DNA from 3 places in the Variovorax sp. GW821-FHT09D05 genome. Region 3 is predicted to be linked to each of the others. Evidence: predicted binding sites of a transcription regulator. Region 3 holds the regulator's gene; each other region holds the start of a gene.
The links. Region 3 encodes sigma-54, which starts transcription at its own class of promoters, with help from an activator protein. Its sites were predicted from a motif close to TGGCANGNAANCTGCTTT; they were not measured.
Positions count from the first base shown of each region.

Region 1: a site for sigma-54 is predicted at 1,154-1,171, ahead of atzF (allophanate hydrolase). Genes of this name have one in related genera too.
Region 2: a site for sigma-54 is predicted at 2,147-2,164, ahead of AC07O3_RS17590 (transglutaminase family protein). Genes of this name have one in related genera too.

Region 1 covers NZ_JBWKOZ010000011.1:53,379-56,650, reverse strand. The annotation lists gene atzF (allophanate hydrolase) at 1-1,125, opposite strand, end outside; gene AC07O3_RS27380 (M48 family metallopeptidase) at 1,328-2,182, opposite strand; gene AC07O3_RS27375 (AmpG family muropeptide MFS transporter) at 2,243-3,272, shown strand, end outside.
Region 2 covers NZ_JBWKOZ010000006.1:137,653-140,924, reverse strand. The annotation lists gene AC07O3_RS17590 (transglutaminase family protein) at 1-2,073, opposite strand, end outside; gene AC07O3_RS17585 (DNA internalization-related competence protein ComEC/Rec2) at 2,245-3,272, shown strand, end outside.
Region 3 covers NZ_JBWKOZ010000007.1:426,635-429,906, reverse strand. The annotation lists gene lptB (LPS export ABC transporter ATP-binding protein) at 1-544, shown strand, start outside; gene rpoN (RNA polymerase factor sigma-54) at 562-2,163, shown strand; gene AC07O3_RS21225 (phospholipase D family protein) at 2,174-3,272, shown strand, end outside.

The DNA.
Region 1 (3,272 bases), on a different contig from region 3:
GTAGTCGAGCAGGTTGACGAAGTTGGTGTACGCGCCGAGGTTGCGGTTGAGCACCACCGGGTCGGCGCGCATCTGCTCGCGGGTGTAGTGCGTGGGCGCAGTGGGCACGAGCAGCACGTCGATGTCGCGCCACATCGGCTCGACCTGCTGCGCAATGGCGCGCAACCGCGTCTGGGCCTCGAACACGTCGGCGGCGCTGTAGTTGCGGCCACTCGCAAGGATGCCGCGCACGGGCTCGATCACGTCGTCGCCGTGCGCATCGAAGAACTCGCGCACCGCGGCGTAGCGTTCGGCGACCAGTGCGCTTTCATAGAGCAGCGCGGCTGCCTCGGCGAGCGGGGCGTAGGAAATGGTGACTGGCGAGCCACCCATGGCCAGCAGGCGCGCGGTCGCGTCGTTGAACGCCCGTTCGGCGGCGGTGTCGCCGGAGAAGCTCAGCTTGTCAGGTACGCCGAAGCGAAAGTGCGCAGGCAGCGGCTTGCGGCTCAGGGTCAGGTCGCGCGAGTACGGGTCGCGCGCGTCGTGGCCGACTGCGGCGAGCAGCACGTCGACCGCGGTGGCGACGGTGCGCGCGAAGATCGAGACGCAGTCGGCGCTCTGCGCGGCGGGCACCACGCCGAAGGTGCTCAGCAGGCCGCGCGAAGGCTTGAGTCCGACGATGTTGTTGAGCCCGGCAGGCACGCGGCCCGAGCCGGCGGTGTCGGTGCCCAGCGCGAAGTCGACCTCGCCGGCTGCCACCACGTAGGCCGAGCCAGAGCTGGAGCCGCCCGAAACGTATCGCGCGTCGAAGGCGTTTGGCACTTCGCCGTACGGCGAACGCGTGCCGTTCAGGCCGCAGGCGAACTGGTCGAGGTTGGTCTTGCCAGCCAGGGATGCACCGGCTTCGAGCAGGCGCTGCACCACGGCTGCGTGGACCGTGGGGAGGCGGTCGAAGGCCGGGCAGGCGGCCGTGGTGGGCACGCCGGCGACGTCGATGTTGTCCTTGACCGCGAAGCTCAGTCCGGCGAGCGGCAGGGCAAAGCCCAGGGCCTTGCCAGCCGCTGCGTCCGCCACGGGGGCCGCGAATTTCGCGATCCAGGCAGCGGCGGGCGATCCGCTTTCTCCGTTTTCTTCATGCACCATCATTAGGCATCCAAACATGTGTACAAGTTGAGATGCAAGCGGCGTGCCAGCGGAAACGCTGTGTGGCGCGGATCTGAAACGTGTCGGGGATTGGCCCCCTCCCCCTCGGGGAGAGGGTTGGGGTGAGGGCAGGTGCAGACGATGAGGCGCGGCTCTTATCTAGAGGCCGCCGCCCTCTCCCCAAGGGGAAAGAGCGTCATGCAGGTCAGCTCTTCTTCGCGTCGCGGTAGAGCTGCTCGACCTTCGGCAGGTTCGCTTCAAGCTTCGTGATGCGATCCGGCCCACTCGGGTGCGTCGAGAGAAAGTTCAGGCTGCCCTGGTTCTTCGACGCCGCGGCCATCTTCTTCCACAGCGACACCGAAGCCTTCGGGTCATAGCCCGCGCGCGCCGCGAGTTCGAGCCCCACGAGATCGGCCTCGGTCTCGTCGCTGCGGCTGAACTTGAGCGTGAGGAGTTGCGTGCCGGCGCGCGCCGCCAGGTCGCCCACCTGGCCCCAGCCGAGCAGTTGCGCACCGATGGAGAGCGCCGCGCCCGTGCCCGCGCTCTTGGCCATGCGGGCGCGCGCATGCTCGCGCAGCGCGTGGGCCATTTCGTGGCCCATGACCATCGCGACCTCGTCGTCGGTGAGCTTGAGCTGTTCGAGGATGCCGGTGAAGAAGGCGATCTTGCCGCCGGGCATGCAGAAGGCGTTGATCTGCTTGCTGCCGATCAGGTTGACCTCCCATTTCCAGTCGCGGGCGCGCGAGTTCCACGGCGTGGCGAAAGGAATGAGGCGCTTGGCGATGGCGCGCAGGCGCTGCAGTTGCGGGTTGCTGTCGCCCGCGAGCGCATTCTTGGCGCGCGCCTGTTCGAGCAACTGGCCGTATTGCTGCACGCCGGCAGCCTCGATCCTGTCGGCCGGTACGAGGTTGCGCGCCACCGAGGCGTTGCCGACATCGACCTGCGCCAGCGCCGGCGCACCGAGGGCCGCGCCGGCGGCGGCCAGAAGAAAAGCCCGCCGGGGATTCCACCCAGAAGCGGCAGAAATGGCGGAAACAGGGCGATCGCAGCGTGTGCACATAGGAGGCGGATCATAGGAACAAATGAAGACAAAGGCCCTGGCCGATGTCCCCCGCCACTCATGGACAATCCGGGGTTCATGTCCGCCTCGCCCGCAGAAACCCCCACCACCCCCTCACCGCCCTGGCGCGACGCGCTGAAGGTCTACCTGGAACCCGCCACCCTGCGCATGCTGGCGCTGGGTTTCTCCGCCGGGCTCCCACTGCTGCTGGTGCTCGGCACGCTGAGTTTCCGACTGCGCGAAGCGGGCATCGACCGCACCACCATCGGCTACCTGAGCTGGGTCGGCCTGGCCTACGGCTTCAAGTGGGTCTGGGCGCCGCTGGTCGACCGGCTGCCGCTGCCGCCGCTGACCACGCTGCTCGGGCGCCGGCGCGGCTGGCTGCTGCTGGCGCAGTGCGTGGTGATCGCCGGGCTGATCGGCATGGCGTTGAACGACCCCCGGCTGGGCCTCACGCCGCTGATCTGGTGCGCTCTGCTGGTGGCCTTCGGCTCGGCCACCCAAGACATCGCCCTCGACGCCTTCCGCATCGAATCGGCCGAAACGCGCAAGCAGGCCGCGCTGGCGGCCGCCTACCAGACCGGCTACCGGCTCGCGATGATCTGGGCTGGCGCGGGCGTGCTGTGGGTCGCGGCCTGGGCCGAGGTGGCACCGGCGGCCGCGGTCACGGGCGCGGCGGCCTACCAGAACGGGGCGTGGAAGACGGCTTACCTGGTGATGGCAGCCTCGATGGCGGTGGGCGTGATCACGGTGCTGCTGTCGCCCGAACCAGTGCCGCGCGTGCTGCCCAAGGCGAAGAATGCCGCCGAATGGCTGCAGAGCGTGCTGGTAGAGCCCTTCGCCGACTTCATCCGCCGCTACAAATGGCAGGCGGTGCTGATCCTTTCGCTGATCGCCATCTACCGCATCAGCGACGTGGTGATGGGCATCATGGCCAACCCCTTCTACGTGGACATGGGCTTCACCAAGGACGAGGTGGCCTCGGTCAGCAAGATCTACGGCGTGATCATGACGCTGGTGGGTGCCTTCGTCGGCGGCGTGCTGTCGATGCGTTTGGGCGTGATGCGGGTGCTGATGCTCGGCGCGGTGC
Region 2 (3,272 bases), on a different contig from region 3:
GAGGTAATCCTCCAGGCGCGCGAGCGGCGGCATGAAGACGTAGAGCACGCCCGAGGCACTGCCCTTCTTCTCGGCCGAGGGGCCGTTGGCCCGGCGCGGGTCGCGCACTTCGACGCACAGCGCGGTGCGCGTGACCCAGTGGGCCGATTCGCCGCGCAGCGGCTGGCGCGTGGTCGATTTGTCGTCCGCATCGTCAGTTGCTGCTGCAGCCGATGCATCGCCTTCGCCGGCACTGCCCGGCGCCTGCATGCGTAGCGAGGCGGGCACGACGGGCGGTGCGCCGAAGGCATAGGGCACTGCGCCGAGGTCGGCCCCTGTGCCGGTTGTGCCTACGGCATAGCGCGCGCGGTAGTCGGCCGCGCTCGGCAGGGCGCCGCGCGGCGCGGTCGGGTCGCGTTCGATCAGGTAGGGGTAGTCGCCCTTGCTGGCCCACGGCTGCGAGTCGAGCGGCAGGCGGTAGCCCATGGGCGAGTCACCCGGGATCAGGTAGAGCCGGTCGTCGCGCAGGAACCAGGGGCCGGTCTTCCAGGCCGGGCCGGCGAGCGCGGGGGCGTCGCCGTTCGCATTGCCGGGCTCGATGGGCAGCATGTAGCCGATCACCGCGTCGAGCTTCTGCGTGAACACGCGGCGCAGGCGCACACGTTCGAGTTCGTCGTCGAGCTTCGATTCGAAGGGGTCGACGTTCACCGGCAGGCGGCGTTCGCGCCAGAGGTAGTAGTAGATGTCTTCGTAGCCTGGCTGGATGTAGCGCTCGGTCAGGCCGAGCTTGTGGGCCAGCACGGTGGTGAAGCGGCGCGCGTCCTCGCTCGTGTAGTGCGTGGGAAAGCGCTCGTCGGCAAACAGCTCGGGGTCGTGCCACAGCGTCTGGCCGTCGGCGCGCCAGAAGATCGACAGCGCCCAGCGCGGCAGTTGCTCGCCCGGGTACCACTTGCCCTGGCCGAAATGCAGGAAGCCGCCCTTGCCGTACTCGGCGCGCAGCTTGTGCACGAGCTCGGTGGCGTAGCCGCGCTTCGTGGGGCCGAGGGCGTCGGTGTTCCATTCGGGCGCGTCGCGGTCGCTGGTGGCCACGTAGGTCGGCTCGCCGCCCATGGTGAGGCGCACGTCGCCGGCCTTCAGGCGCGCGTCGACAGCGTCGCCCAGGGCCAGCACTTCGGACCACTGCTCTTCGGTGTAGGGCTTGGTGACGCGCGGCGATTCGTAGATGCGCGTGACCTTCATCTCATGGCCGAACTCGACCTCGGATTCGTCGACGCCGCCCTCGATGGGCGCCGCGCTCGAAGGCGTGGGCGTGCAGGCCAGCGGAATGTGGCCTTCGCCGGCCAGCAGGCCCGAGGTGGCGTCGAGGCCGATCCAGCCTGCGCCCGGCAGGAACACTTCGCACCAGGCGTGCAGGTCGGTGAAGTCGACCGTGGTGCCGCTAGGGCCGTCGAGCGCCTTCACGTCGGGCGTGAGCTGGATCAGGTAGCCCGAGACGAAACGCGCGGCCAGCCCGCAGTGGCGCAGCAGTTGCACCAGCAGCCAGCCCGAGTCGCGGCAAGAGCCGCTGCCGCTGGTGAGCGTTTCTTCCGGCGTCTGCACACCGGGCTCCATGCGGATCAGGTAATTGACGTCTTGCTGCACCTGCTGGTTGATGCCGACCAGGAAGTCGATGGTGCGCTGCTCCTTGCGATCGATCTTGTCGAGGTAGGCCTGCAGCAGCGGCGTGGGCGCTTCGGTGACGAGGTAGGGGGCGAGCTCTTCGGCCTGCGAGGCCGTGTACTTGAAAGGAAAGTTCTCGGCCTGCGGCTCGAGGAAGAAGTCGAAGGGGTTGTAGACCGCCATCTCGACCACGAGGTCGACCGTGACCTTGAACTCGCGCGTCTTCTCGGGGAACACGAGCCGCGCCTGGTAGTTGGCGAACGGGTCCTGCATCCAGTTGACGAAGTGCTCGGCCGGCTCGACCCGCAGCGAATACGAGATGACGTTGCTGCGGCAATGCGGCGCGGGACGCAAGCGCACGACCTGTGGGCCCAACTGCACCAGGCGGTCGTATTTGTAGTGGGTGACGTGGTGGAGAGCGGCGTGAATGGACATGCGTTTTTGTGTGCAGTACTGCGAGATTGCATCGAAAAGATGTCTCTTGTGAGACGCATACTAGCCCAGATGCCAAGCAATTAACGCGCCACTGAGCGTGACTTTGGGGAGGGTTTGCATCATGGGTTCGGGAGTTTTTCGTTGACGCCGTTTCGTGCGTCTGGCGGTGCCATGGGTGGAGCGGGGGCGTTCGTGGCGCTGGGTGGCTCGCTGCTGGGAGCCGTCTTGCAACTGCAGCAGGCGGTGCTTTGGCCGGCGTGGGCCTACGCCGGCTTGCTGTTCGTGGCAGTGGCCGGCCTGTGTTGGCGACGCATGCCGGGCAGGGGCCTGATGCTCATCGCCTTGCTATGCGGCGCGATGGCCGGCGCAGGGCTCGCGGGATGGCGCGCGGCGGTCTATGCGAGCGGCGCGCTTGACCCGGCGCTCGAAGGGCGCGACCTGCATGTCACGGGCGTGGTGTCGGAGATGCCCCAGCGAAACGAAGCTGGAACGCAGTTCCGCTTGGATGTCGAGTCCGCGGGTTGGGCTGATCCGGATGCGCAGGGGCGGCCCGCGGTGCCCGATCGCATTGCACTCGGCTGGTATGCCGAAGGCTCGAGCCTGTGGAGCCGTGCTTCCGAAAGCCGCACGCCCTTGGCCAGCACAGTCGGCTCCCTGCACGCCGGCGAGCGATGGCGGCTGACGGTGCGTCTGAAGGCGCCGCACGGCAGCCGCAATCCCCATGGCTTCGACAGCGAACTCTGGATGTGGGAGCAGGGCCTGCATGCCAGCGGCTATGTGCGAACCGGCGCGCGCGATGCGGCGCCAATGCTGGTGGCAAGCACGTGGCGGCACCCCATCGAGCGCGCACGCGAAGCCGTGCGCGATGCCGTCTTCGAGCGCGTGCCCGACCGCGCCCAGGCCGGCGTGATCGCGGCCCTGGTCACCGGCGACCAGAGCGCCATCGACCGCTCGGGCTGGGACGTGTTCCGCGCCACGGGCGTGGCACACCTGATGTCGATCTCCGGCCTCCACGTCACGATGTTTGCCTGGCTGGCCGCGCACATCGTCGGCCTGCTCTGGCGGCGCAGCGCGCGGCTGATGCTGCGCTTGCCGGCGCAGCAGGCAGCGTTGATAGGCGGCGTGCTACTGGCCACGCTCTACGCGCTCTTCAGCGGCTGGGGCGTGCCCTCGCAGCGCACTGTGTGGATGCTGGCGAC
Region 3 (3,272 bases):
GCCGATCCACCGCCGCGCCCGCATGGGCCTGAGCTACCTGCCGCAGGAAGCCTCGATCTTCCGCAAGCTCACGGTCGAGGAAAACGTGCGCGCCGTGCTCGAGCTCCAGAGCGAGCCCGACGAGAACGGCAAGATGGCGCCGCTGTCGAAGCAGCACATGGACGAGCGCCTGGCCGAGCTGCTGGCCGACCTGCGCGTCGACCACCTGCGCGATTCGCCCGCGCTCGCGCTGTCGGGCGGCGAGCGCCGCCGCGTCGAAATTGCGCGTGCGCTGGCTACGCAGCCGCGCTTCATCCTGCTGGACGAGCCCTTCGCCGGCATCGACCCGATCGCGGTGATCGAGATCCAGCGGATCATCAGTTTCCTGAAGGAGCGCGGCATCGGCGTGCTCATCACCGACCACAACGTGCGTGAAACGCTGGGCATCTGCGATCACGCTTTCATCATCAGCGACGGGCATGTGCTGGCACAAGGCACACCCTCGGAGATCGTCGACAACGCCGAAGTACGCAGGGTGTACTTGGGCGAACACTTCCGCATGTAAGGGCGGGAGCGGTTCCCATGAAGCAAGGGCTATCCCTTCGCGTCTCGCAGCATCTGGCGTTGACGCCACAGCTGCAGCAGTCGATCAGGCTGCTTCAACTCTCCACGCTCGAACTGAGCCAGGAGGTGGAGCAGATGCTCGACGAGAACCCGTTCCTCGAGCGCACGGCTGAAGAAGCGGCGCGCGAGGAATTCGGGCTCGACACGGCCGATGCCCCGGTGCCGCGCGACGACGGCGGCGATAGCGGCGACGGCGAAAGCGACTTCGCTTCGCCCGCCGCCAGCGCGTCCACTGCTTCCACCGAAACCAGCACCACCACCACGGCCGACACCGACGGCCCCGCTGCCGAGATCACCGAGCGCGAGCCCGACTGGGAAGGCGACGGCACCGTCGACATGGCGCCCGACGACAGCGAATGGGGCAGCGATGCGCCCGCGCGCCAGAACAACCTCGGCGACGACGAACGTGCCGACGCCACCGAACTCGCGCGCAGCCAGGAGTCGCTGCAGTCCTTCCTGCATCGCCAGGCGCTGAGCCTGCGCCTGAACGAGAACGACAGCGCCGCGCTGCGCTTTCTCATCGAATCGCTCAACGACGACGGCTACCTAGAAGACTCGCTGCCCGCACTGGCCTCGGGCCTGGCCGGCGACGACAACGACCAGTTCGACGACCTCGTGCATCACTTTCAGGTGGCGCTCGGCCTGCTGCAAAGCCTGGAACCCGCCGGCGTCGGCGCGCGCGACCTCGGCGAATGCCTGGGCATCCAGCTGCGCGCCCTGGCCCGCGAGGACGAGACCGACGAGGAAGAACTGGTCCGCAAGACCGCCATTGCCATCTGCAAGCAGCCAATGGAGCTGCTCGCGCGCCGCGACTTCAAGCGCCTGGCCACGCTCACCCGCAGCAACGAGGAGCTGGTGCGCTCGGCGTTGCAGATCATCGCGCGGCTCGAGCCGAAGCCGGGCCGGCGCTTCGTCGACGTCGAGCGCAACATCGTCATTCCCGACGTGATCGTCACCAAGACGGGCCGCGGCACCAATGTGAAGTTCCGCGTCATGCTGAACCCCGAGGTGATGCCGCGCCTGCGCGTGCACGACATCTATGCCGGCGCACTCAAGTCGCACAAGGGCGAAGGCAGCCAGGCGCTGTCGCAGCGGCTGCAGGAGGCGCGCTGGTTCATCAAGAACATCCAGCAGCGCTTCGACACCATCCTGCGCGTGAGCAACGCTATCGTCGAGCGGCAGAAGAGCTACTTCGTGCACGGCGAACTCGCGATGCGTCCACTGGTGCTGCGCGAGATTGCCGACGAGCTGGGCCTGCACGAATCGACCATCTCGCGCGTGACCACCGCCAAGTACATGGCCACGCCCTTCGGCACGGTCGAGCTCAAGTACTTCTTCGGCTCGGCGCTGGGCACCGAGACCGGCGGCAATGCGTCGAGCACCGCGGTGCGCGCGCTGATCAAGCAGTTCGTCAGCTCCGAGAGCATCAAGAAGCCGCTGTCGGACAGCCAGATTTCAGAGATGCTGAAAGAGCAGGGCATCGAGTGCGCGCGCCGCACCGTGGCCAAGTACCGCGAGGCGCTGCGCATCGCGCCCGCCAACCTTCGCAAGGCCCTGTAGAAAGCCACCGATGACCCGTCGCCTGCCGTCGCTTTCGCGTTGTGGGCATTGGGTTTTCGTCATGGCGGCGGTCTTGCTGTTCGCAGGCTGCGCCACATTGCCCGACGAGGCGCCGCGCCCGCCCACCAAGGCCATGGCCGTGTCAGCCGACACCGCGCTCGGCAAGATCGCGCTGGCCTCGCAGCCCGACCCCGACCTGAGCGGCTTTCGCCTCATGCCCGGCGGCGACTTCGCCTTCGACACCCGTATCCAGCTGGCCCGTCGCGCGCAGCGCACGCTCGACGTGCAGTACTACCAGATCGAGAACGACGAGACCGGCCGCTACCTGATGCGCACCCTGCGCGACGCCGCCCAGCGCGGCGTGCGCGTGCGGCTGCTGATGGACGACCTCTACACCTCCGGCGAAGACGAGCTGCTGCTCGGCCTGGCCGCCACGCCCAACGTGGAGCTGCGCCTGTTCAACCCGTTCCCGGCCGGGCGCGGCAGCCTGCTGAAGCGCTTCAGCGCGTCGCTCTTCGACTTCAGCCGCGTGAACCGCCGCATGCACAACAAGCTGTTCATTGCCGACGGCGCGATGGCGGTGGCGGGCGGGCGCAACATCGGCAACCAGTATTTCAGGCGCACGGCGGGCGAGAACTTTCTAGACCTCGACACCTTCGTCACCGGCGCGCTGATCCCGCGGCTGGGCAGCCTGTTCGACCAGTACTGGAACAGCATCTACGTGCGGCCGATCCAGTCGGTGGTGGCCAGCGACCTGTCGCGCGAGGAGCTGCAGAAGCGCTTCGATGTCGCCACCGGCCCCGACACCACGCCACCGCCGCCGCCGCCCGCGCCCAACGACCTGCTTGGCTACAGCCCGATGGCGGAAGACCTGAACGCCGGCAAGCTCGGACTGATCTGGGCCACCGCAGAGGCCTACGCCGATTCGCCCGAGCGCGTGATCGGCAAGACCGCCTCATACGGCGGCGTGCCGCTGCTGGACGTCGACAGCGTGCGCTACAACGTGGTCGAGCAGATGCGCCGTGCGCGCTCCGAGGTGACCATCGTCTCGCCCTACCTCATTCCGGGCGCCTCGGGGCTGGAGGTGATGCGCGAGATCCGCGGCCGCA